Flavisolibacter tropicus: one gene and its partner. The protein of the gene in region 1 interacts with the protein of each later gene in a pairwise test. Links are inferred from orthologs where the notes say so. Each region holds a gene or a part of one and is shown on either strand. Other genes may lie near its edges.

Region 1 (10,399 bases):
ATGATGTTGAATTTGTTCTAACTATTTGTTCTAAAACAGCCGGTGCAATTTTGCAACCACACCCGCCACCTTTAGAATATTGTGTAAGCTTTATCGGTTCTGTCATACTATTTTCTTCTTAATATAATGGCTGCATTGGTTTGCAGATCCGCGCTGAAGTGTACATTATAACGGTTGTCACCATCCTGAATGATTAATAAACCAGTGTTTGGTGGTAAGGTTCCCAATGTTTCAGCTACGAGTATTAGTTTGATTTCACCAGCAGTTGCATTTACAGCTATTGTCTTTTTAACAGCTACAGCGGTCAGCTTTGTATTGTCAATTACGGTTTCTCCATTTACATATACACTGATCATATCGCCATCTACTACCCCATTATCATAAAACGAAAGGGTTAAACTATCACTACCAACAGATAGTGTTTGTAATATCTTTTCAGCACGTTGTGCATAAGGTATAGAAGTTGGTACAGCTGTATTACTAACAGATGGCGTCGTTGCTGTTGGTGTTTTAACCACCACCGCTTTTGTGGGCTGCTTCTGTTTATTAGTGGCATTATCAGCTACAGCAATAGCATCTGTTCTTGTCGCTGCATAAGCTGGCCCCAGGATTTTTAATTCACGCAAATGACCAATAAGTGCAGATTGTGAACTATCGCTGTCCCGCTTCATTTCCAGGCCACCATACAGGGAATAATAAACCTTAGTTTGATTCGTACTCCATTTACCATTGAAACCTCGTACGGTATCAGCAGGGCCAGCAGCCATTACGGGTATTATATTGGTTTGCTTGACGCCTTTGGCTGGAGCTTCAGGAAAGTTATTGACAATCATCTTGTCATCTTGGATGACCAGCTCGTTGTCCTTCAAATTAGCTTTTACAGTTTTTACACTGTAAAAAAACGTATCATTTACAACGAAGGTGGTGTACGAGTAGCCGGTAATCTTACCACGGTATTCACTAAGCGCCACTTCATAGTTTTGCACCTTGTGGGTACTATCGTTAACAAGGGTGCCGCCATACAAGCCACTTACCACTTGAGATTGGCCTTTAACAGCAAAGAGTAGGGTAAAAGCTAAAACGAGGTTTTTCATACAGTAGAATATGGTGTTAATAAGGCTGTAGCATTGCTGTTAGTTACAGCAGAGCAATTGATTTTAGTTAATAACGAAGATAAGTCACTTCGATTGTGTAACCCCTTCAGGTATAGCTTATCGTAATACTTTAATAGAATAGAAAAGCAGTCGTTTATATTACCTTCTTCTAAGTACTGTAAGGCATTCTTCACTTCTAAGCCGCCTAAACGTTTGGCTATGCGTTGAATCCCTTCTGCCAAAGCTTCTTTCGGATACCCGCCATATTCTTTTACCAGGTGTGTCAATCGCTCCTCAAAAGGTATGTCTAAAAAGTACAAAGGTGAACGGCGCATCGTTAGCCAAAAGGGTTGTGGAATATTGGTTAAGCCAATTCGTTGGCTCTCATCCTCTATCCAAATAGATGGTGTTGCCCCTGGTTTAGTATACTGTTCATATAGAGCGTAAGCCAACAAGTTCTCAAACATTTCCTGGCTGGGTTGTGGAACTTGTTCCATGTTGCCAAAAGCCGACCCTTTGTGGCGTGCCAGTTCTTCAAGATCGATAGCGCAGGCGCCTTCTGCTTCCAGTTGATTCAACACTTCTGTTTTCCCTGAACCGGTATAGCCTCCTAATATTTTCAAATCGTGTGGAGCAGCTAATTGTTCCAATGCCCAGCGGCGATAGCTTTTATAACCACCCGCCAGCAAATGCACTTTAAATCCATACAACTGTAGCAGCCAGGCCATTGCACCGCTGCGCATGCCTCCTCGCCAGCAATAGATAAAGAGTTCAGATTGGCGATTGGCGATTGGCGATTGTTTTTCAGAATCTGCAATCTGCAATCTGCAATCTAAAATTTCTTCAACCTTCTCTACGATTCCTCTCATCTTGGGTCCAAAAAATTCCAGTCCCTTTTTTATTGCCAGTTTCTGGCTTTGCTGTTTATAGATCGTACCAATGATCTTTCGCTCTTCGTTATCAAATATGGGAACACTCACAGCTCCTGGCATATGGGCGTGTTCATACTCTTTCGGCGAGCGTACATCAATGGTCAAATGGTTGACATGTTGTTGTAAAAAGGAGGTGATATGAAGTTTGTCGGTGGTCACAAGTACAAAGTTATCAGTCGGCGCGGCATAATAAAAAAAGCTCCCGTTTAAAGGAGCTTTTTAACAAAGAATAGACTGCTTTGTTACTTGTTGTCTTTTTTATCTTTTACGCGAACACCATCTTCATCTTTTTTGATCTTGATGCCGTCTTTTGTTTTAATACGGAAATCACCGTCTTTTTCTGTTTTTATTTTAATGTCGCTGTCTTTGTATTTCTGATTACCATTTTCCTGCATTTCTTCTTTAGATCCGTCAGCATATTTTGTTTTCCACGCTTCCATTTTCGTATTATCATCTGGCCACTTCTCATCGTAGGTTACCCATGCATCATTTTCACCTTTATACTGCAGATTGCTTCCTTCCATGCGTGCCTCACCTTGGGGTTCCCAATCATCACCACCATATACCCACCAGGTTCTGTTGTCTACATAACGCCATACTGGTTCACCGGTTGCAGCGTTTACGCGTCGTCCGCTTTGCGGGTCTACACGTATTTTAATAGACTTACCCGTTTTGGGATCCAAGTAGCGTCCCTCATTGTTCCCTACTGAAAAAGAATCCGCCATGGCAGCATAGTTCACCGTGCTGGTCGTTGTTGTAGTTGAACTTTCAGTAGTCGTGCTAGCTGTTACTGTTGTGTCTCCGCTATCCGTGTTGTTGCCATTCTCGCCACAGGCTACAAATCCTACTGTAAGACTTGTTGCCAATAGGCTAAAAATTGTTGTTGTCTTCATATTACTCATTTTGATTCAGGACAACCTATAACAAAAATGAGACCGTAGAGGTCTCATTTTATATTGATCAGTTATAAGTAAGCGCTGCTGTTAGCGGTTCATAGAAGCCAAAAACTCTTCATTACTCTTGGTTCCGCGCATGCGTTTCAGCAATTCATTCATTGCTTCTTCTGAGTTCATATCCGTCAGGTAAACACGCAACAGGTTCATACGTTGTAATACATCTCTTTCTAGTAATAGGTCATCTCTACGGGTAGAAGAGGCTACAAGGTCAATAGCAGGGAATACACGCTTGTTCGCTAAGCGGCGATCCAACTGTAATTCCATGTTACCAGTACCCTTGAATTCTTCAAAGATTACCTCATCCATTTTAGAGCCAGTATCAATCAGAGCAGTAGCAAGAATGGTTAAAGAGCCACCATTCTCAATTTTACGGGCCGCACCAAAGAATTGCTTAGGCTTCTGCATCGCATTGGCTTCCACACCACCAGATAATACTTTACCGGAGGCTGGCGCTACTGTATTGTGTGCACGTGCTAAACGTGTAATAGAGTCTAACAGGATTATTACATCATGGCCGCATTCCACCAAACGCTTAGCTTTTTGAAGAGCAATGGTAGATACTTTCACGTGCTTTTCTGCTGGTTCATCAAACGTAGAAGCAATTACTTCTGCTTTTACGCTACGCTCCATATCGGTTACCTCTTCCGGACGTTCATCTACCAACACGATCATCAGGTAACACTCTGGATGGTTCTCAGCAATAGCGTTAGCTACTGATTTCAACAGCATGGTTTTACCAGTTTTTGGCTGGGCTACAATCAATCCACGCTGACCTTTACCTATTGGGGTAAACAGGTCCATAATACGGGTGCTGTAGTTGTCCGGTCTGGTAAATAAGTTCAGCTTTTCGAATGGGAATAATGGCGTCAGGTAGTCAAAAGGTACACGGTCGCGTACTTCTTCAGGACTTTTGCCATTAATGCTTTCTACTTTTAAAAGAGCAAAGTACTTCTCTCCTTCTTTAGGAGGACGTACAGAGCCATATACCGTATCACCGGTCTTTAAACCAAACAATTTGATTTGAGAAGGCGATACATATACATCATCTGGAGATGATAAATAGTTGTAATCAGAAGAACGTAAGAAACCATAGCCATCAGGCATCATTTCCAATACACCTTCTGCTATGATCACACCGTCAAACTCAATGTTGAAGGCCTGTTCACGACGTTGTTGAAAATTACGACCACCAGTTTGTTGAGCCGGTCTTTCCACTACAGGTGGAGTATCTAGTACTACTGGTTCATCGTTAAAGAAGGCTGCTAATTCAGGAGAGGTTTCAATAATCGGTTCCGGAGTCGCTGTATCGCTATCAGCTTCTGTAGCTGTAGCTACATCACCACCATCAGTTTTTTTACGGGTACGCTTAGGACGTTCTTCGCGTTTGGGCTGCGCCTTTTTGCTTTCTACTTTCGCTTCAGCTACTGGAGTTGCAGTATCTTCTACAATAGCTTCTTCAGTAGTATTAGCAGTCGATGCCTTTACAATGCGTTTGCGGCGGGGTTTTTCTTCGCCATTCGCAGCGGTTTTCCCGGCTCCGGCTACAGCTTGCTTGTCCAAAATTTTGTAAATTAATCCTTGTTTATCCAGTTTTCTGGCATCGGTAATGTCTAGTCGTTCGGCTATATCCAGCAATTCTGGAACAAGCATGTCGTTCAACTGCAAAATGTCGTACATAGTAAATGGTCGTTTAAAAAACTAAATGGGGCGAAATCCTTAGCTAATGATTTGATTATTGAATGGAAATTGAAAACTCGACTTGTGAGTGAGAAAGAAAGAACCTCTCAACAGTTTCCGATGCAATAATAATGCTAAAATTGCGAACCCAAAAATTTTTGCTTCATATTTACCAAGGCTTTCGGTTTTGTACCCTATTCATAGGGTTTTCCCATTATGTAAAGTGCCGAACAGCTTGACTCCTATAGGATTAGGCGCACCTTTGCAATCACAGTTTTCACCTCTTTTTTTCCGTAGTATATCATAGGAAACTTACCTTTTTGATCGTTAATTGAGAAAACGAAGGCAAAAAGGAACCACTACTTTTGCGTCGATAATGACGGGTATGTACGAATTGTTTTTTAAAAGTCTTACGGCTAAAATAAGTCTCACAGCAGAAGAGCAGGAAATATTCAAGGGCTATCTCACACCAAAAAAATTGCGCAAGCGCCAATACCTTTTGCAGGAAGGTGATGTTTCCAAACACGCCGCATTTGTAGAGAAAGGCGCTTTGCGTGCTTATACCATTGATGAAAAAGGAGGCGAACACATTGTCCAGTTCGCTGTAGAGGGATGGACCATCGCAGACTTGTATAGTTTTATTACCGGCGAACCGGCTACTTACAATATCGAAGCCCTGGAAGATTGTGAATTGCTATTGATAAGCAATACTGCCCAGGAAGAATTGATCAAACGTATTCCGCAGTATGAACATTTTATTCGTCTGCAAATGCAAAGCGCTTATATCGCTCTGCAGCGTCGCATTACAGCTATGTTTACCATGTCTACAGAGGAGCGTTATACAAATTTGATTAAAACCTATCCCGATATTGTACAGCGTGTGCCACAGCATATGATCGCATCATATTTAGGCCTTACGCCAGAAACACTGAGTCGCACCCGACGCCAAATGTCCAATAGAAAGTAGCACCCTTTAAAGGCAGTAATCATAATTACATTTTGCATTTAAGTGCTCACATTTGTCGGCTCACGTCTCACGAAAAAGCATCTTGCTATTGCAGGCACTTCCCCTACCTTCGGGTATGCTACTCAGTAAAAACCAGTTCTTCTTTTCACTGTTGCTGCTAGTGCTGTCACCATTTATGATCACCAATCTGGTGTGGCTGCTGCGGTCTGAAAAAGCCGTTGGCAAGGTGCAGGGAATTGGAGAACATACAGGTATGAACCTAGGACCCAGCACTTATGCCTTAGTGAGTTTTTCGGTAGCAAAGGATACCATTTGGTTTCAGGGTATGGACCAGGATTACAAGTATGGCGATCAGGTACCAGTCCGTTACATTGCTTCCAATCCTTCCGATGCAAAGATCAATACACCATTAAGTATTTGGGGCGATACGTTTGCATATGGTAGCGTAGCTTTTATTTTCTGGATTGTTTGTTTTCTTTCAAAAGACCTGGTACCTGCTACTGCCAAAGTACGCATTGGCAAAAAGCCTTTTATTCAAATAGTCAACACCGGTAGATAACCTATATAGAATAAGACAAGTAAGATAAGAATATAGATAGTCTTATCTAAACGTAGGCTTTACAACCGGATTACTTTCAAAAGACATTCCTCTTCTACCTTCTGTAATAAGACTTTTTCAAGTAGGTAAAAGTCTTGCTCGCGATCCACCTTCTCTGCTAGGTCCAAAATATTATTTTGCCGATTAGGTGTTGCCCAACGAAACAACAGTTCATATAGAGTAGTAAAACTTTCTTTTGACTTACTATGCTCTAAGCGTAACGGCTCTTCTACACTTTCTAATCGACGGGAGAGTAAGCTTTCAAAAACCCGAAGCTGATAATCAAGCTTATCTGGATTGTCTTCTTGCTTTATAGCTGCATACAACTCTTCAAAGCTAACGCCAGTGTATTGCATGCTCTTACTGGCCCAATAAGCTGTTCCGGTACCAGTAGCGTCAGCTTCCCATGCCGGGTCAAACAAAGCCTTTCTAATATAGTTGGCGCCTTCGACACCACTTAGTGCAAAGCCTAGCAAAAGCCCCGCATTGCAGTCGGTAGAACATACTGTAACACCTTGCTCATATAAAATGGGCAATAACGCATCGCGGTTTTTCAGTTTGCATACCAGGCTGGGCACAAACTCGTTGAATAGGTTTTTACCAAAGGTGTTACGGATCGCTGCTTCTATCTGTTGTTCATAGCCTTCGCAGGGAAAATGCAACAATCCCAATACGGCATACTTGCTAGGATAATACCCACTGGTATCACTAAGCGCATAACTAGAGAGCATATCTATTGCGGGTTCATACCGTAACTGTCCCAGTACATGCAATAGTTCTTCTGGCATGTCTGCCTTTAGCTGGTTTGTAGCAAAGCAGTTTTCAAGGAGTCCTTGTGCAATAGCGTTAGTGCCAAACATTCCTAAAATAGGAAGCAATTGTGTCCGGTAAAAATGACTTGGCTTTTCTAGAAAAACAGGTAATAGCGCTTCAGCATCTTTTACGTCACCACACTTTAAAATAACGTTGATATAACTACCGGCCAATGCTGGCGGTTGCTCCTTGCTATCGCTGGCGTGTAAGTGTTCAATAAGTTCTTGAGTAATAGAAAGCATGCTATGTTTGATTTTCTAAATCGCGTGTAAGTTATTCACTGTTGTCACATATCAAAAAGAACACAGGGAAAATTAGACAAAGAAGCAACACCCGCCTTAAAGATCTCCAATTTCAAATATCAAACCTCAAATTTCAAATCATACATCAGCGATCCTCAAATCAGAAATTGCTTTTACCCATGGTTTTATACTTTTACACTCTAAACCAACACAATAATGAAACCCAAACCTCTCTTTTTTGCTATGCTTACCCTGGCAGTTTTAGCCACCTCTTGTAATAGCAACGATTCCAAGTCTACAACAACCACCAACGATACAACCATGACTACACAACCATCCTCTGCAGCACAACTCAAAGAGGAAAACGTAACATACACAGAAGACACGGTTACAGCTAATGGTTATATTGTTTACGATGCAGCCAAGGAGGGCAAGCGGCCTGCAGTATTGGTCGTACACGAATGGTGGGGACAAAACGATTACACCCGCAGCCGTGCTAAGCAGTTGGCCGAGTTAGGCTACATCGCCATGGCGGTAGACATGTATGGTGATGGAAAAACAGCAGCCAATCCAAAGGAAGCTGAGGCAATGGCTATGCCTTTTTATAAAAATCCCCAAATGACCCTTACCCGCCTGGAGGCGGCCATGAATAAATTAAAAACCTATCCACAAGTTGACACCGCTAATATGGCTGCCATCGGCTACTGTTATGGTGGCTTTGTGGTACTGAATGCAGCCAAGCTGGGTGCTCCATTAAAAGGAGTGGTTAGCTTTCACGGCAACCTGTCGGGGGTACAACCTAAAAAAGATTTGCTGAAAGCAAACATCCTGGTAGCACATGGTGCCGCCGACAAGTTTGTATCTGAAGCAGAAGTAGCTGCATTTAAAAAGTCAATGGACTCAATTGGTGCTAACTATACATTTAAGGCCTATCCCAATGCCACCCATGCCTTTACTAATCCAGCGGCTACCGAAACTGGCAAAAAGTTCAATATGCCCATTGAATACAATGGTGCTGCTGATACGGCTTCCTGGAACGATATGAAAGCTTTCTTTGCAACGATTTTTAAATAGTAAATCACCATTCGTTACCATAAAGCAAAAGCCACTCTTTAAAGAGTGGCTTTTGCTTTATGTCATTTGGTGTAATACCTTTTAGCTGCCGCGCTGTGTGCCGCCAGTCATTGGTTTTTTAGCAAAGCCAGCATTACTTTTTACGGACGACTTATTGGTAATAAATTTCGATGCTTGCCCGCCGTTTTTTGAAGCCCCGTTTTTCTTGTCACCTTTCTTTGATTTTGGGTTTAGTATGCTCATAGTCAATGGTTTTATTTCTAAATATAAGCTTTAAATCGTTTATGTAGTTATTGGGTATCAATTTATAGAGCATCTTTTCAGTCGCTACCAATTATCTTAAGCCCCCAAGCGTTTCCAATTATATATTTTTCCTCTAATCCTTGGATACTCTATCCTTCCTTCATGGCTACTTGCCTGCTACTCCTACGCTCCTTCATAGCTACGCCTCTGTCCCCTCATGGTTACTCCGTATCCAATACTTAGTTACTCCGTATGGGAGCCTACTTAACTCCGTATCAACACCCTTCCTCCTGCGGTTGACCGGCCCTCCTGCCTCCATACTTCCAATAGGCAGGTAATCATAATTAGTAAAAAAATAATAATGTGAAGGAGGAAAACGAATCTAAGTAAGCAGATCCTAAAGATACGAAAACACAATCGGCCTTCCCCCTCAATCCGCAATCACCAATCTAAAATCGGCAATCCCAAATCCGCCAACCAATCTCAAATTTCAAACCTCAAATATCAAATCCTCAATTTCTTGCCAAACCTTCCTAAATATCGACACGCTACTGTTCAGGCATATTATTAGCATTAATCTATATACACTAGCTTTACAGACGCTGAGTACCCTACTGAAAGAATGCAACAAAACTCCGCCTGTGGGCTTCAAAACGTGAGTTATGGAAAAGGTCTATCTGCTTCTGCGCAAAAATCAGCAAACAGGTCCTTACACATATGAGGAATTGTTGCAACAACAATTAGCATCAACCGACCTCATTTGGGTAGAAGGAAAAAGTACCACTTGGCTAAGTCCAACAGAACTTACAACTTTTAGGGCTACTCACACAATGACTAAAAAGGTAAGCCCAGATGCGGCAGTATCTGTCAGCAAATCAGCGGCTCCGCCCCAAACGTCTGTTACTATCCCTTGGTACCAGCAAAGAAGATCCCCTGAAGCCGAATTGGAAGAACGGGCCTTGGCTATACGCAAACGGGCTGAGGCAGCCACTGATCATCCCCATCTGCCCGCGCCAGCTACACATAGGCATTACCGTAAACACATCGTGTATCAGGAAGAGGAGAGCCCTGTTTTAGTAGAAATACACACCCTTCATAAAAAAAACGTCTCCTTGCCGCAGTTAATTGCTGCCGGCGTTATCACAGCCTTGATTGCAACCGGCTGGTACAACCGTTCTATCTTAAAGATTGTACGCTCCCATCCAACAGAGATTTCCCAGGCAGCCGCCCCCGTCACCTTTCAGGTTACCTTGCCCCCAACACCAAAACCCGCTCCCGCAACAGTGATAGATACAATAAGGGTGCAGCCTCAAGTTGACATACTTCCTAAAAGTATAGCAGCGCCTTCGCTGGCAGTTCAGCAAATTAAACTGGTGCCAAAAGAAGCAAGAGTAACTGAAATACAGCATCCAAAGTCAACGCCTGCGCTGGTGCAATCTACTGCTGAAGAAAAAAAGCAGGAAGTCCCGGTAAATGAGGCTGTCACTACTGTCAAAGTAGAAAAGAAGGAAACTGTGGATACTACTGTAGATCAGGCAGAAAATAATGCTACTGCAGTACAAGAAACACAGCGGAAAAAGAAAGGCTTAGGACAGACTATCAAGAACATTTTCAAAAAGAAAAAGAAAGACAACGAGACAGAGGATGCAGAAAAGACCTCCGTCGATTAAAAGCCTTAAAGTCAATAGTCAATTGCAATTATCTTTAACCGGGTTCCTTAAAGAAATCCTTCCCGGAAATGATGAAACGCTTTACGATCCTTGCCTGCAGTACATTGTTTTTCACAACTGCCATATATGCACA
Region 2 (12,808 bases), 1.4 Mb from region 1 along the record:
TAGCGATGATTACATCAACATCAGTCCAACCACCTTCAATCTTTTGTACAAACTCATCTAAACCTACAAAGTCAGCACCGGCACCTTTAGCAGCAGCTTCCAAATCTGGGCCGCAAAGCACTAATACTTTCTTTGTTTTACCAGTACCGTGAGGTAAAGTAACTGTACCACGGATAGCTTGGTCAGCTTTTTTAGGATCTACGCCTAAACGGATATGTAAGTCAACGGAAGCGTCAAACTTTGTTGTATTTATTTCTTTTACTAAAGTAGAAGCATCTTTCAAGCTGTATACCTTGTTGGCATCAACTTTACCGTTTACTGCTTTTCTTTTTTTAGGAATGAAAGCCATTTTTCAATTCATTTAAGAGGTTCAAAACTTATTTTTCCCATGGAGCTTGACCTTCAACAGTCAGACCCATGCTACGCGCTGTACCAGCTACCATGCTCATGGCGCTTTCTAAAGTAAACGCATTCAGGTCAGGCATCTTGTCTTTTGCGATCTCTTCGATCTGAGCCCAAGTTACCTTACCAACCTTGTTACGGTTTGGCTCTTTTGAACCGCTTTGAATTTTAGCGGCATCCTTTAACTGTACAGCTGCAGGAGGAGTTTTGATAATGAAGTCGAAAGACTTGTCTGAGTAAACAGTTAATAAAACAGGAAGTACTTTTCCCATTTTATCTTGAGTCCGAGCATTGAATTGCTTACAGAATTCCATGATGTTAACACCTTTGGAACCTAATGCTGGACCAATTGGAGGTGCAGGGTTTGCTTGGCCACCCTTGCACTGAAGCTTTACATAGCCAGTGATTTCTTTTGCCATTTTCTTCTGATTTATTGGTTCAAGCGACCCTTCATCTCAGCGACTACCGGGTCTCCCAAATTCCTCAATTTCCGTTTGAAACGGACGATAAAGAACTACTTTGGGGTCGCAAAGGTAGGTTTTCCACATTAAAAATTGGCATACCTCAAGTGTTTTTTTGTTAAGCCCATTATAACTTCAGGTTTCCAAACAACTATTTATGAATAAAAAAGTGGCCATAATTGGTGGCGGCAACCTCGGAGTAGCCCTTGCCGAGGGTTTATTGAAAAGTAACTATTCGCAAGCTTCTGATATATATATTACTAAGCGAAACCCATCTACCTTACGGGAGCTGGAGAAGAAAGGAGTAAAAGTTACAGCCAATAACAATGAAGCCATTCAAAATAGTAATCTGGTAATTATAGCTGTAAAACCTTTTCAAATAAAGGAAGTACTGGAAGGACTCAAAAATGATTTACACCCCGATAAACATATTCTGGTTTCAGTAGTTACAGGCATTTTTATTGAAGACATACAAAGTGTCCTTCAAAAAAAACTTCCCCTCTTTAGGGCCATGCCCAATACGGCCATTGCCGTTTTAGAAAGTATGACCTGTCTAAGCTACCAAAACGCTCAGCTCGATCACATAAAACTTGTTGAGCAACTATTTAGTAATCTAGGCAGAGTAACTGTGATAGATGAAAAGCTTATGGATGCGGCTACGGTACTGGGTGCCTGCGGTACAGCTTATGCAATGCGTTATATCCGCGCCAATATTCAAGGCGGTATAGAAATAGGTTTTGATGCCGCCACTGCCAGTTTAATAGCTGCACAAACAGTTAAAGGTGCTACAGAATTGTTGCTTCAAAGAGGCACCCACCCTGAACAGGAGATTGATAAAGTAACCACCCCTAAGGGTTGCACGATAGCCGGACTTAATGAAATGGAACACCAAGGTTTCAGTTCATCCCTTATAAAAGGAATAGCAGCAAGCTTTAATAAGATTATTAAAGGCTGATGGTTAGGCCTTCTTTTTACGCCATTTTTTAAGATCTAAATAATCAAGGTAGTATAATACGCGTACCGATAGATTATTTAAATGAGGCTCTGATATCGTTCTATTAAAGTTTTTGAAATATTGGTGATTAGCCATTGTCGCATCGTTATCATTTTCATTTTTCCAAACGATATTGATAAAGCTACCTGGAGCAAACTGCTTGGTGTATTCTGCAAATAATGTAAACTGGTTAAAGGTTACGTCACCACCATTATAAGTGCTGCCAGGCGTATATGCGCTAGTTGAGCCATCTTTATTCAATTGATAAAAACGGCTTTTATCTACTTCACTCCAATAGTGACGAATACGTATCGTAATACCAGATCTATAATTGAAATTATACTTAGCGCTAATAGAATTTTCAGTTGTCCTGCGGTCTCGTAAAGCAAAAACAACTTGATCGCCATCGAAGCCATCAAAACCTACATTATTATAAAATGGCTGAAAGTTGATAGATTGACTTAAGGAAAACTTGTCGTTGAAGCGGTATTTATGATACAAGTTAATGAAGTAGCTTCTTCCTTTTTCCATTTGGTATAAGCCGGCAAACACATCTCCACCAAAAGAGTATTTCTTGGCGCTATTACTTTCATACCAGGCTTCTAAATTCCAACGCTTAGAAGTAGTAAAGTATAGATCGCCGCCTTTCCTTGGCTCATTATAATCATTGCCTTCTGGATTATAACCAATAAAACCACCTACCCAAGCTAAGTTCTTTAATTGTGCATTAGAGTTAACGTTGGTAAAAAGAGATTGGTACTTATTACCTGTAAATCGCATGCTATGACCTAGGTTATAGTTGATACGCAATTGGTTAAACCATGAACCCGGTTTAGTCCACTTATAGCCCATCCAAAAATAGTGGTCAAAATAATTGATAGCTGTAAAGTACCCCATGTCTGAAATGTTGTACTTATCATCTACCAATTCTTGAGTTAGCTGAAAGTTAAAGCGACCTCCTGTTTTCCCAAAGCCAAGGTTATGCGAATACCCGTTTGTATTGTTAACAGCATCGCCTAATAGCCTGCTTACAGATACTTTTCCATTCCAGTTGTAGGTATTCTTTTTATTGTTGAAATTAAACAGTGCCGCGCTGACATTAGCATCATAATCATGGCCACTGCGCATTACATTAGTATTAATAAAAGAAACCGAGGAGTTATTCTTTAGCGTTTGATCAACAACAACAATATTGTAGTTTGTTAAGGGGTTCGTTTCAATCTTTGTCTGTGTTTTCGATGTTTCATCTTCTATCGTAGCAAACATGGGCTTTGTTATAGCATTAAAGAATCCTATCCCTAGCCCTTTCTTTGTACGACCCGATATTTTAGTCGCATTCAGCAACTTGGCCTTGGCTGGATTTTCAATTACTTTAATATTGTTTCCGGCCATATTCTCAACATCCCAATAACGAAGTGGCTCCGCCCCAATTCTTCTGGAATAAAATAAGTTGCCTTTGTTAAACAACTCAGTGCCCTCTGTAAAGAACGCCCTATTCTCTTGGTACTTTACTTCAAATGGAGAGAGGTTTAAAACCTTAGCGTCAGACGGCACTTGTCCAAAGTCCGGAATCAAGGTCATATCCAACGTAAAGCTTTCACTTATACCATATTTCACATCCATGCCACCATTGATAGATGTTCTCCATTGCTTTGTATCTGGCTGATAATGATTCACATAGCCTGACAAATATGGTGAAAATGATAAACGGATAGGAGCATCAATTTTACCAATACCTGCCCATTCACCTTCTTGGTTAATAAAACCATTTTTTTGAGGGTCTACCGGATTCCACATATACTGCTGCCCGGTCTTATTTCTACGTCGTGTAATGTTTAACCCCCATGTTTGTTGATCCTTGCTAACGAAGCGTAGTGCCGAATATGGTATACGCATTTCAAAGCTCCATCCGTCTTGATGTATTTTAGCCTCACTGTCCCACACGGCATTCCAGGAACCATCTTCATCGCCTGAGTTTGAGTACTTGGCATCAAATTGTTCCCCATAAGGAGTTACATAAAACCCCACTGCATTGATTTTGTCATTATAGGTATCTAGAATAACACCAACAAAATCATTGACCCCAACCTGGTCGCGACCAATCAACTCTCTTGAAACACTGTCTTTTGTGCGTTCATAACAATAGCCGCCTATATAAACAGATGTATTGTCGTATAGTAAATAAACAACAGTTCTATTTGCAGAGTCTTCTATTTTGCCAGCATTGGGACGCCACTCTACAAAGCCGGTGGCAGGCACAGCATCCTTCCAATCCATCTCATCCAGTAATCCATCTAACTTAATTGTAGCAGTTGTACGATGTGCAGGCAATTGCTTAGGCAGGCTTTGTGCCGACAAGCTAGTTATAAACAGTGTAAATAGGCAAGCAAAAAAGAGTCTCATGTGTATTTGTGCCGAAAAGTTTTAACAATAATTCCTTAGACGTGTTAATTACAACTTTGTTACTGAGTTTTTATTGTTTTTTATGTACAGGTGTCTTTCGATTGATGAACGGCGAAAAACTAAAAGCAGCAAAGAAAGAGAATAAAAAACAATTGCAAATAAGTCTAATTCAGCTTTCTGCGCTTTTTTAATGCCAGGCAATCCAAGTAGTAAAGTATTTTGACAGATAAATTATTGATCTGCGGTACTGAGACAGTACTCTTAAAATTAGAAAAATAGCTGCTGCTAATTAGATCGTTATAGGTTGTACTTGCTTCCTTCCAAACAATATTGATAAAACTTCCTGGAGCAAACTGCATAGAATAAGCCATATCGATGTTAAAGAAGTTTTGATTTTGATTGCGCACTTCCACGTCTTGAACAACAGTTGGTTCTAACAGTCCATTCTCTTTTAAATCAAAAAATGCTTTATGTTCCACCTGACTCCAATAATGACGTACCCTCAAGCTGATACCAGACCGTTTATTAAAATTATATTTTGCTTGAAATGTATTCTCTACCGTATTGCGGTCACGTTTTGAGAAAAGTAGAACCGGCATAGTTCTCCATGAACCAGGGTTACTATAATTTGAATAATAACCGGCTTCATTAAAATAAGGATAGTAATTGATACCTTGACTTAAGGAGAACTTATCACTAAATCGATATTGATGCGCCAGCCCAAACTCATAGCGCCTTGCTTTGAATAACTTGTCTATGTAAACCCAGTAATATGCGTTCCCGTTGTATTTCTTAGCCCTGTTTGTCTCAACCCACCCATGTAATCCTACACTTGCAGTATTAATAAACAAACTCCCATTGCGCGACTCATAATAGTCATGGCCTTCAGGATTATAACTGACATAGCTACCCACACCCCACAAGTTTTTCAATTGTGCACTTACAAAAAAGTATACCTGAAACCGTTGAAAGTCATTTTGTAAATAACGACGACTATAAGCTGCATTGGAATTGATACTTAATTGGTTATACCAAGAAGTGGGTTTCCACCAATTGTAGCTTATGCCTAAGTTGTGATCTAAATAGTTATTGGTATTGTTGATCCCCAGATCGTTTTTATTATACTTCTGATCTTGTAAATCCTGCGTGACATTAACCAAGAAACGTCCACTTGTTTTTGCTAACCGAATGGTATGAGCATAACCGCTAAGAGTATAGTCCGGATAGAATAATTTACTCAGCGAAAAATTACCAAAAAAGTTGAAGGTATTATGTTTGTTATTTAGATTAAGTAGTGCTGAACTAACATTAGCATCGTAATCCTTTCCGGCACGTGAAACATTAGTATTGATGAAGGATATAGAGGAATTGCCTTTCAGTGTCTGATCCAAAACTGTGATGTTATAATTGGTCAATGGGTCTGTAAGAATCTTTCTTTTTTCCCCTCTATCATTTTCAACTATAGCATACATGGGTTGAGTAATAGCGTTAAAAACTCCAATACCGAGTCCCTTATGCAAACGGCCGGAAACCTTTGTAGCATTTACCAGTTTTGATTCAGTAGGATTGCTGATGATCACTTCATTATCCTGAACATGATCCTCTTCTCTAAGCGGGTCTTGTATGGCATAATAGTGTATTGGCTGCTGCCCAATTCTTCTGGAATAAAAAAGGTCACCTTTATTAAAGAGCTCTGTTCCTTCTGTAAAAAAACTTCGGTTCTCTTCATAGCGCACCTCAAAAGGCGATAAGTTAAGCACTTTGTTATCGCTTTTTACCTGGCCAAAATCTGGAACTAAGGTCATGTCTAATGTAAAACTTTGGCTGATTCCATATTTTACATCCATACCACCGGTTAATGAAGAGCTAGTTCTGTTAGCATCAACAGTCCCATTATGATTGATGTAACTTGCTATATAGGGAGAGAAAGATAATCGAACGGGAGCCTTTGTTACTTGTATTCCCTTCCACATTCCTGCCTGGTTTAAAAAACCATTTATTTCAGGATTAATAGGGTTCCACACTAACTGTTGCCCAGCTTTTGTGCGCCGTCGGGTTATTTGCAAACCCCAATTTTGTACAGGCTGTTTACTATATCGTAAGGCAGAATACGGAATACGCATTTCAAAACTCCAACCGTCTTGATGTACTTTAGCCTCACTGTCCCACACGGCATTCCAGGAGCCATCTTCATCACCAGAGTTTGAGTACTTGGCGTCATATTGCTCTCCATAAGGGGTTACAAAAAAACCGACGCCATTGATCTTATCATTATATAGATCAAAAGCTACAGAAATAAAATCATTGATTCCCAATTTGTCTCTACCTACCAGCTCCCTGGAAATACTATCTTTTGATGGCTCATAACAAGTACCCCCAACGTAAATAGCGTAAGCATCGTATAAAAGATAAACGACCGTTTTATTCACTTCACTTTCCGCTTTCCCAACATATGGTCTACTTTCTATGAAATGGGTGGCAGGCAGAGCTTCTTTCCAGGCAGTTTCGTTTAAAATACCATCTACTTTTATGGGACCTACACTTCGGGTAGCGGATAATTCTCTTGAAACGTTTTGAGCAAAGGCTCGTACATTAAAACAAGTCCCAAGAAGTAGCACAAACAAAAGCCGCCAATAAAAAATATGGGTAGAAACAGAAACAAAAATATTCTGTGGGGAGATATGGACTTTACAGTGTTTCAACAGATATAGATGCCGCCTGATAAAAGGCTAAATAGTCGCGAAGTTGTCACTTAAGCATCTGTTTTCATCTATTACACCGATGAATTGTAGTTTTTCAAGTATGAATTGAGTAAATCAATCCACTTTCCGTAATTGGGAGCTATTTATTGATGTAATCAGAATATATAAATTGCTGTAAGGCCTTTCCATCATCTATACTTGTAGTATCCATCTGCCCTCCTTTTTCAATTACTTGTTTACCTACATGGTCATAAAGAACATAACCTGTAGGTGTTACCCAGCCAAAGCCATTATTGAAAGAAAAGAAGCTCCAAGGCTTTGAAGTAGTATCAAAACTATTTTTACTAAAAGGAAATGATGCATTTGTTATTCCTAATTGAGCCGATAAGGTAGCTGCCAAGTCTGTTTGGTTCATAACCTTATCATGAACCGTACCTGAGGCTTTCAATGCTCCACCTAACCACAACATGGGAATTTTAAAGTTATTAATCCGATGGGGCGTCTCCGGAAGTGGGTGCCCATGATCGGCAATAACAACTACAAGTGTATTTTTCCACCAGGGCTGCTGTTTCGCTTTTTCTATAAAATCACTAAGTACCCGATCGGTATAGTGTAATGAATTGAGGAATTTTGATGTATTATCATTGCCTTTAAAGGCTGGTGTTTCTGGTACTTCAAAGGGTTCATGACTACTTAAAGTAAGCCAGGTAGCAAAAAATGGTGCTTTAACGCTGTTTACATATTGTAACATGCGATTAGCCACCACGCCATCATGTGCACCCCATTTTGAATTCTGATCTTTTTTATCAAAATCGCTAACATCTACCAAGGGATTAAAGTTCCCATGTAATAAGTATGATTTGATATTGGCAAACTCAGGTTCTCCCCCATAAAAGAAAGGAATCTGGTAGTTTCTTTCTTTTAATAGAGTTGGTAAAACAGCCAGCTTGGCTGCCTTATTGGGTGTTCGGATAATAGAGGCGTTTGGCAAAGCTGGATAACCACTTAGTACAGCTGCAAGTCCTTTATCAGTTCTATCTCCACTTGCATATAACTGGCTAAAATATAGTCCCTCTTTCTTTAGCTGATTAAAGCCGGGTGTTACTTCTGTACCATCAATAGCAAGGTGAGTAGCTTTTTCTGTAAAGCTCTCCCAGATGATCAGAATAATATTGGGTGTTGTAGTATTTAGTAGTGCTGGTGTTGTTCCGGATGTCTTAAATAGACTATCTACAGTTCGCTTTGCTTTTTCTGACGAGAAATAATTATACGGATTCCGATTCACTCCTGATTGATTCATAACACCATGCAGGAAATTCCAGGAAGCATTAATAGCAGCCTGATTAGCAAAATTGTTTGTACTGAAGTAAACTGTACTTTGGTTTAAAGGAGCTAATTGTAGTCCACCACGTAAAGCAACAATCATTAAAACCGAAAACATACTAACTGACAGTACCCCAACTCCCCAATGAATTGGCTTACTTAAGAGGTAGATAAGTCGGGCGATACCTTTTTTGAATGCAGCTAATAAAAGCACATAAAAAATGGTCACTGCCAGCAGAATCCAGAATACAGGCAAGTGGCTGATTGATGCCCACGCCTCTTTTGGTGAATTGAGATATTTTAAAGGAGTTGCATCAATACGGAATGCCCACTGCTTATAAACCTCTAGGTCGGCTGTAACTATTAATACAGTTAACAGCAGCACAATAGCTGTATATATAAAGTAAAGAGACCTTTTCCTAAAAAAAGGAACAAAGAGACTTATAAGTACAAATAGACAAACGGGCAAAGTAACATAGGCTGCCGTAGACAAATCCATTCGTAATCCATACCAAAAAGTTTGAATGAGGGTAGAAAACGACAATTGATGAGCAGCATCAAAATGGTAAAGCAGAAATAGTAGTCGAAATAACTCGAATAGTATTACCCAAATAGATAAATAGCCCAATAAGAATCTAACTCTGCTTAACATAGTACGAAAAAAAAAAGCCATCCAAAAGTAGGATGGCTTTCTATGAAATATTTTGTAATTAACTCAACTTTTCAACCTGCATGTAGTTTAGCTCAACAGGTGTAGAGCGACCAAAGATTTTTACAGTTACTTTCAATTTCTTCTTCTCGTCATTAACTTCTTCAATTACACCATTAAAATCGTTGAAAGGACCTTCGATGATCTTGATCGTTTCACCAACAATGAAAGGCTCACTCATGCTCAAGCCACCCGCTTCAGCCATTTCATCCATCTTACCCAACATTTTATTTACTTCAGCTTTACGTAAAGCAATTGGATTGTCTTTACCTAAGAAGTGAATAACGTTAGAGGTATTTTTAATAGTATCTCTTAAATCGTCGTTTAATTTACCGTCAGCCACTTCTATCATCACATAACCAGGATAATAGTTGCGCTCACGCATTACTTTTTTACCATTCTGCACTTTATACACTTTCTCTACTGGAAGAAATACCTGTTTAACGATATTGTCCCAGCCCCCTCTTGATACTTCTTTATCTAAGTATTCTTTTACCTTACGCTCTTTGCCACTAACCACACGTAGTACATACCATTTGGTCTCTTGCTGTTGTGACTGTGTATTTTGTGTAGTTGACTCCATCAATTAGAACAATTTGTAAATAAAATTCAAGCCACCTGCAGCCACGAAATCCATTAAACCTACAATAGCAGTGGTAACCAAGGTAGCACCCAGAACAATCATCGTAGATTGTTGCAACTGTGTCCATGTAGGCCAGGTCACTTTTTCTGTCAATTCTTTAATAGAATCGCTGAAGTAGTTAGAAATTTTGTTCATATAGAATATGAGATTTGAAGTTTGATATTTGAAATTGTGTTAGCAATTTAAGACCTCAAATTTAAAATATCAAATCATTTAGCACGGGTGGAGAGATTCGAACTCCCATCAACGGTTTTGGAGACCGCTATTCTGCCATTGAACTACACCCGTAGAAGTTAAAAGCTATCCTGCTTGGAGGCAGAATAGCTTTTAGAGTTATTTTGCAAATATAGGAATCTTTTGCAACGCCTTTCGGCTTAAAGCTAAAAGCTAGAGCTTAAAGCTTATTTTAAGATTTCAGTAACCTGACCAGCACCTACTGTACGACCACCTTCACGGATAGCGAATTTCAAACCTTTCTCCATGGCGATTGGTTGGATCAGTTTTACAGTTAAGCTAGTGTTATCACCAGGCATTACCATTTCAGTACCTTCTGGCAATACGCACTCACCAGTTACGTCAGTTGTACGGAAATAGAACTGAGGACGGTATTTGTTAAAGAATGGAGTGTGACGACCACCTTCTTCTTTGCTCAGTACGTATACTTCACCTTTGAATTCAGTGTGAGGAGTGATAGAACCAGGCTTCACGATAACCATACCGCGACGGATCTGAGTTTTATCGATACCACGTAATAACAGACCTGCGTTATCACCAGCTTCACCTTCATCTAATAGTTTGCGGAACATTTCCACACCTGTACAAGTAGAAGTTAAAGGAGCATCCATCAAACCTACGATCTCAACAGGCTCACCTACTTTAATACGACCTCTTTCAATACGGCCAGTAGCAACAGTACCACGACCAGTGATAGAGAATACGTCTTCAACTGACATCAAGAATGGAAGATCAACTGGACGAGGAGGCAATGGAATGTAAGTATCTACAGCGTCCATCAACTCTTCAACCTTAGCAACCCATTTTGCATCACCAGCTAAAGCGCCAGTAGCAGAACCTTGGATGATTGGAGTATTGTCACCGTCAAAACCGTAAGAGCTTAACAAGTCACGGATTTCCATTTCTACAAGCTCTAACAATTCTGGATCGTCAACTAAGTCAACTTTGTTCATGAAAACAACGATACGAGGTACGCCTACCTGACGAGCCAAAAGAATGTGCTCTTTTGTCTGAGGCATAGGACCATCTGTAGCAGCCACAACTAAGATAGCACCGTCCATTTGCGCAGCACCGGTAATCATGTTTTTTACGTAGTCAGCGTGACCAGGACAGTCAACGTGAGCGTAGTGACGGTTAGCCGTCTGATACTCAACGTGAGCTGTATTAATGGTAATACCTCTTTCTTTTTCTTCAGGAGCACCATCAATTTCATCGTACTTCTTAGCCTCTGCTAAACCTTTCTGAGACAGAATGGTAGTGATAGCAGCGGTCAAAGTGGTTTTACCGTGGTCTACGTGACCGATGGTACCAACGTTAACGTGCGGTTTATCCCGCTTAAAATTCTCTTTTGCCATCTTTATCGTTTTTAGTTGTGGAGTTCTTAAATATTTATTATCGCAAATTTATCCTCCACCCTGCCAAGGCTGGTTGAAGGTTATTCTTTATGAAAAAAGAGAATTGCCATTGCTAGCAACTCTTACTTCATGTTTTTGGTCCTTTCTATAACATCAAGTAGTAAACCTATTTAATGTTTTTTGAGCCGTTATGGGGAATTGAACCCCAGACCTCTTCCTTACCAAGGAAGTGCTCTACCACTGAGCTACAACGGCTTGTGTCAGCTGACAGTTGACCGCTATAGGTTGACAGTGGCAACGTTCTGTCATCTGTCATCATTCAATCCGACAACTCAAAAGAGCGGGAGACGAGGCTCGAACTCGCCACCTATAGCTTGGAAGGCTATCGCTCTACCAAATGAGCTACTCCCGCTTGTTCAATTATTAATTATCAATTAATAACTAATAATGTAAAGAACTAGTGGGCAGGAGTGGATTCGAACCACTGAAGTCGAAGACAGCGGATTTACAGTCCGCCCCATTTGGCCGCTCTGGAACCTGCCCTACTGAATGGCGTTTCCACCATATGCGCCAGTATTGAGCCACTTGTCGGAATCGAACCAACGACCTACTGATTACAAATCAGTTGCTCTACCAGCTGAGCTAAAGTGGCATTTTTTGTGTTGTTAAAGAACTACCCCTTGTTTTTGGGAAGGCAAAAGTAAAGGAATTCTGCAATTGAAAAAAATTTTCAAAACTTTTCAGCAAGTTTTTTTTTCATTTTTTCTAAAACCCTTGATTCTTCTAATTTCCACGCATTCAATTTCTTAAAAAAATTTTTAAATAGATGGTTGCTACAATGCATAAATGAAAGATAACCGGACTACTACCTCTCATTAAACGCACTCTTTTGTACCAACTTTTTTAAATGAAGCGTCCCTTCGAATAGATGGCGGCTTGTACACCTTGCTATTAAAAAAGTCGACCAGGGCGATCCCTGAATATTGAGTTGGATAGATGTAACAAACATCTCCTATACGATAGCCTATTTCTCATCTAACCAAATACTTTCGTAAGGATACTCCTCCTCTATTGTACTTTCTTAGTTCGGTACCAATCTGAAATTACTTTGGCTTCATTCTGAATTTGTTTTACTCAACTCCGTAACCTTACGGAGTTGAGTAAAACAAAACCGGAACAAGACCAAGCTGAAAACAGGCTACGGACATAAGATTAGAAATTGGGAAGGTTTGGCTGCGCCATTGCTTTTAGTGATAAAGAAAATTGAAGATGCATTTAGCATCAATGGATACGGAAACAACTAGCATTAATATTAGATGTAGATCTAAAATGAAACGAGAGATATAATATATCAATTCATTTCCTGGCGGGTAACCTTAACCTTTATAGGTTATCATCCTAGATTCCAATTTGTTGGCATAAAAAGCAATTTATGTAGCCTAGCCGTAAGGATGCTTAATTTATAAATCAGTTGGCAGAAATAAATTATTGAGGAAATGGTATGGGTATAAATAAAAAGACCTCCCGAAGGAGGTCTTGAAGTATTATGCGGCAAGCTTTTCTTTTTTACGCTTGATTTGAT

Evidence for each region.
Region 2: the proteins of rho (region 1) and nusG interact in binary tests that used the Escherichia coli proteins (3 or more experiments, as listed by UniProt). The link is inferred for Flavisolibacter tropicus from one-to-one orthologs.

What each region holds. Positions count from the first base shown.
Region 1 is NZ_CP011390.1:3,768,138-3,778,536, reverse strand. Bases 2,335-5,238 are described here. They hold rho (transcription termination factor Rho), read right to left. Parts: upstream 4,660-5,238; coding sequence 3,010-4,659; downstream 2,335-3,009. Other genes in these bases: SY85_RS15915 (Crp/Fnr family transcriptional regulator), read left to right, coding at 5,045-5,238; SY85_RS15925 (hypothetical protein), read right to left, coding at 2,335-2,919. Also shown: selenide, water dikinase SelD, read right to left, coding at 1-106; SY85_RS15935 (hypothetical protein), read right to left, coding at 108-1,094; tRNA 2-selenouridine(34) synthase MnmH, read right to left, coding at 1,091-2,185; more of SY85_RS15925, read right to left, coding at 2,269-2,334; more of SY85_RS15915, read left to right, coding at 5,239-5,626; SY85_RS15910 (DUF3592 domain-containing protein), read left to right, coding at 5,742-6,185; SY85_RS15905 (hypothetical protein), read right to left, coding at 6,245-7,279; SY85_RS15900 (dienelactone hydrolase family protein), read left to right, coding at 7,496-8,353; SY85_RS25680 (hypothetical protein), read right to left, coding at 8,435-8,596; SY85_RS15895 (DUF4339 domain-containing protein), read left to right, coding at 9,259-10,266; SY85_RS15890 (hypothetical protein), read left to right, coding at 10,335-10,399. UniProt on the Escherichia coli protein: Facilitates transcription termination by a mechanism that involves Rho binding to the nascent RNA, activation of Rho's RNA-dependent ATPase activity, and release of the mRNA from the DNA template.
Region 2 is NZ_CP011390.1:5,208,175-5,220,982, reverse strand. Bases 7,787-10,603 are described here. They hold nusG (transcription termination/antitermination protein NusG), read right to left. Parts: upstream 9,578-10,603; coding sequence 8,996-9,577; downstream 7,787-8,995. Other genes in these bases: tuf (elongation factor Tu), read right to left, coding at 10,039-10,603; secE (preprotein translocase subunit SecE), read right to left, coding at 9,581-9,772; SY85_RS22330 (LTA synthase family protein), read right to left, coding at 7,787-8,670. Also shown: rplA (50S ribosomal protein L1), read right to left, coding at 1-349; rplK (50S ribosomal protein L11), read right to left, coding at 378-821; proC (pyrroline-5-carboxylate reductase), read left to right, coding at 1,021-1,818; SY85_RS22340 (DUF5916 domain-containing protein), read right to left, coding at 1,822-4,260; SY85_RS22335 (DUF5916 domain-containing protein), read right to left, coding at 4,425-6,878; more of SY85_RS22330, read right to left, coding at 7,102-7,786; more of tuf, read right to left, coding at 10,604-11,226; hpf (ribosome hibernation-promoting factor, HPF/YfiA family), read right to left, coding at 12,771-12,808. UniProt on the Escherichia coli protein: Part of the processive rRNA transcription and antitermination complex (rrnTAC). The complex forms an RNA-chaperone ring around the RNA exit tunnel of RNA polymerase (RNAP).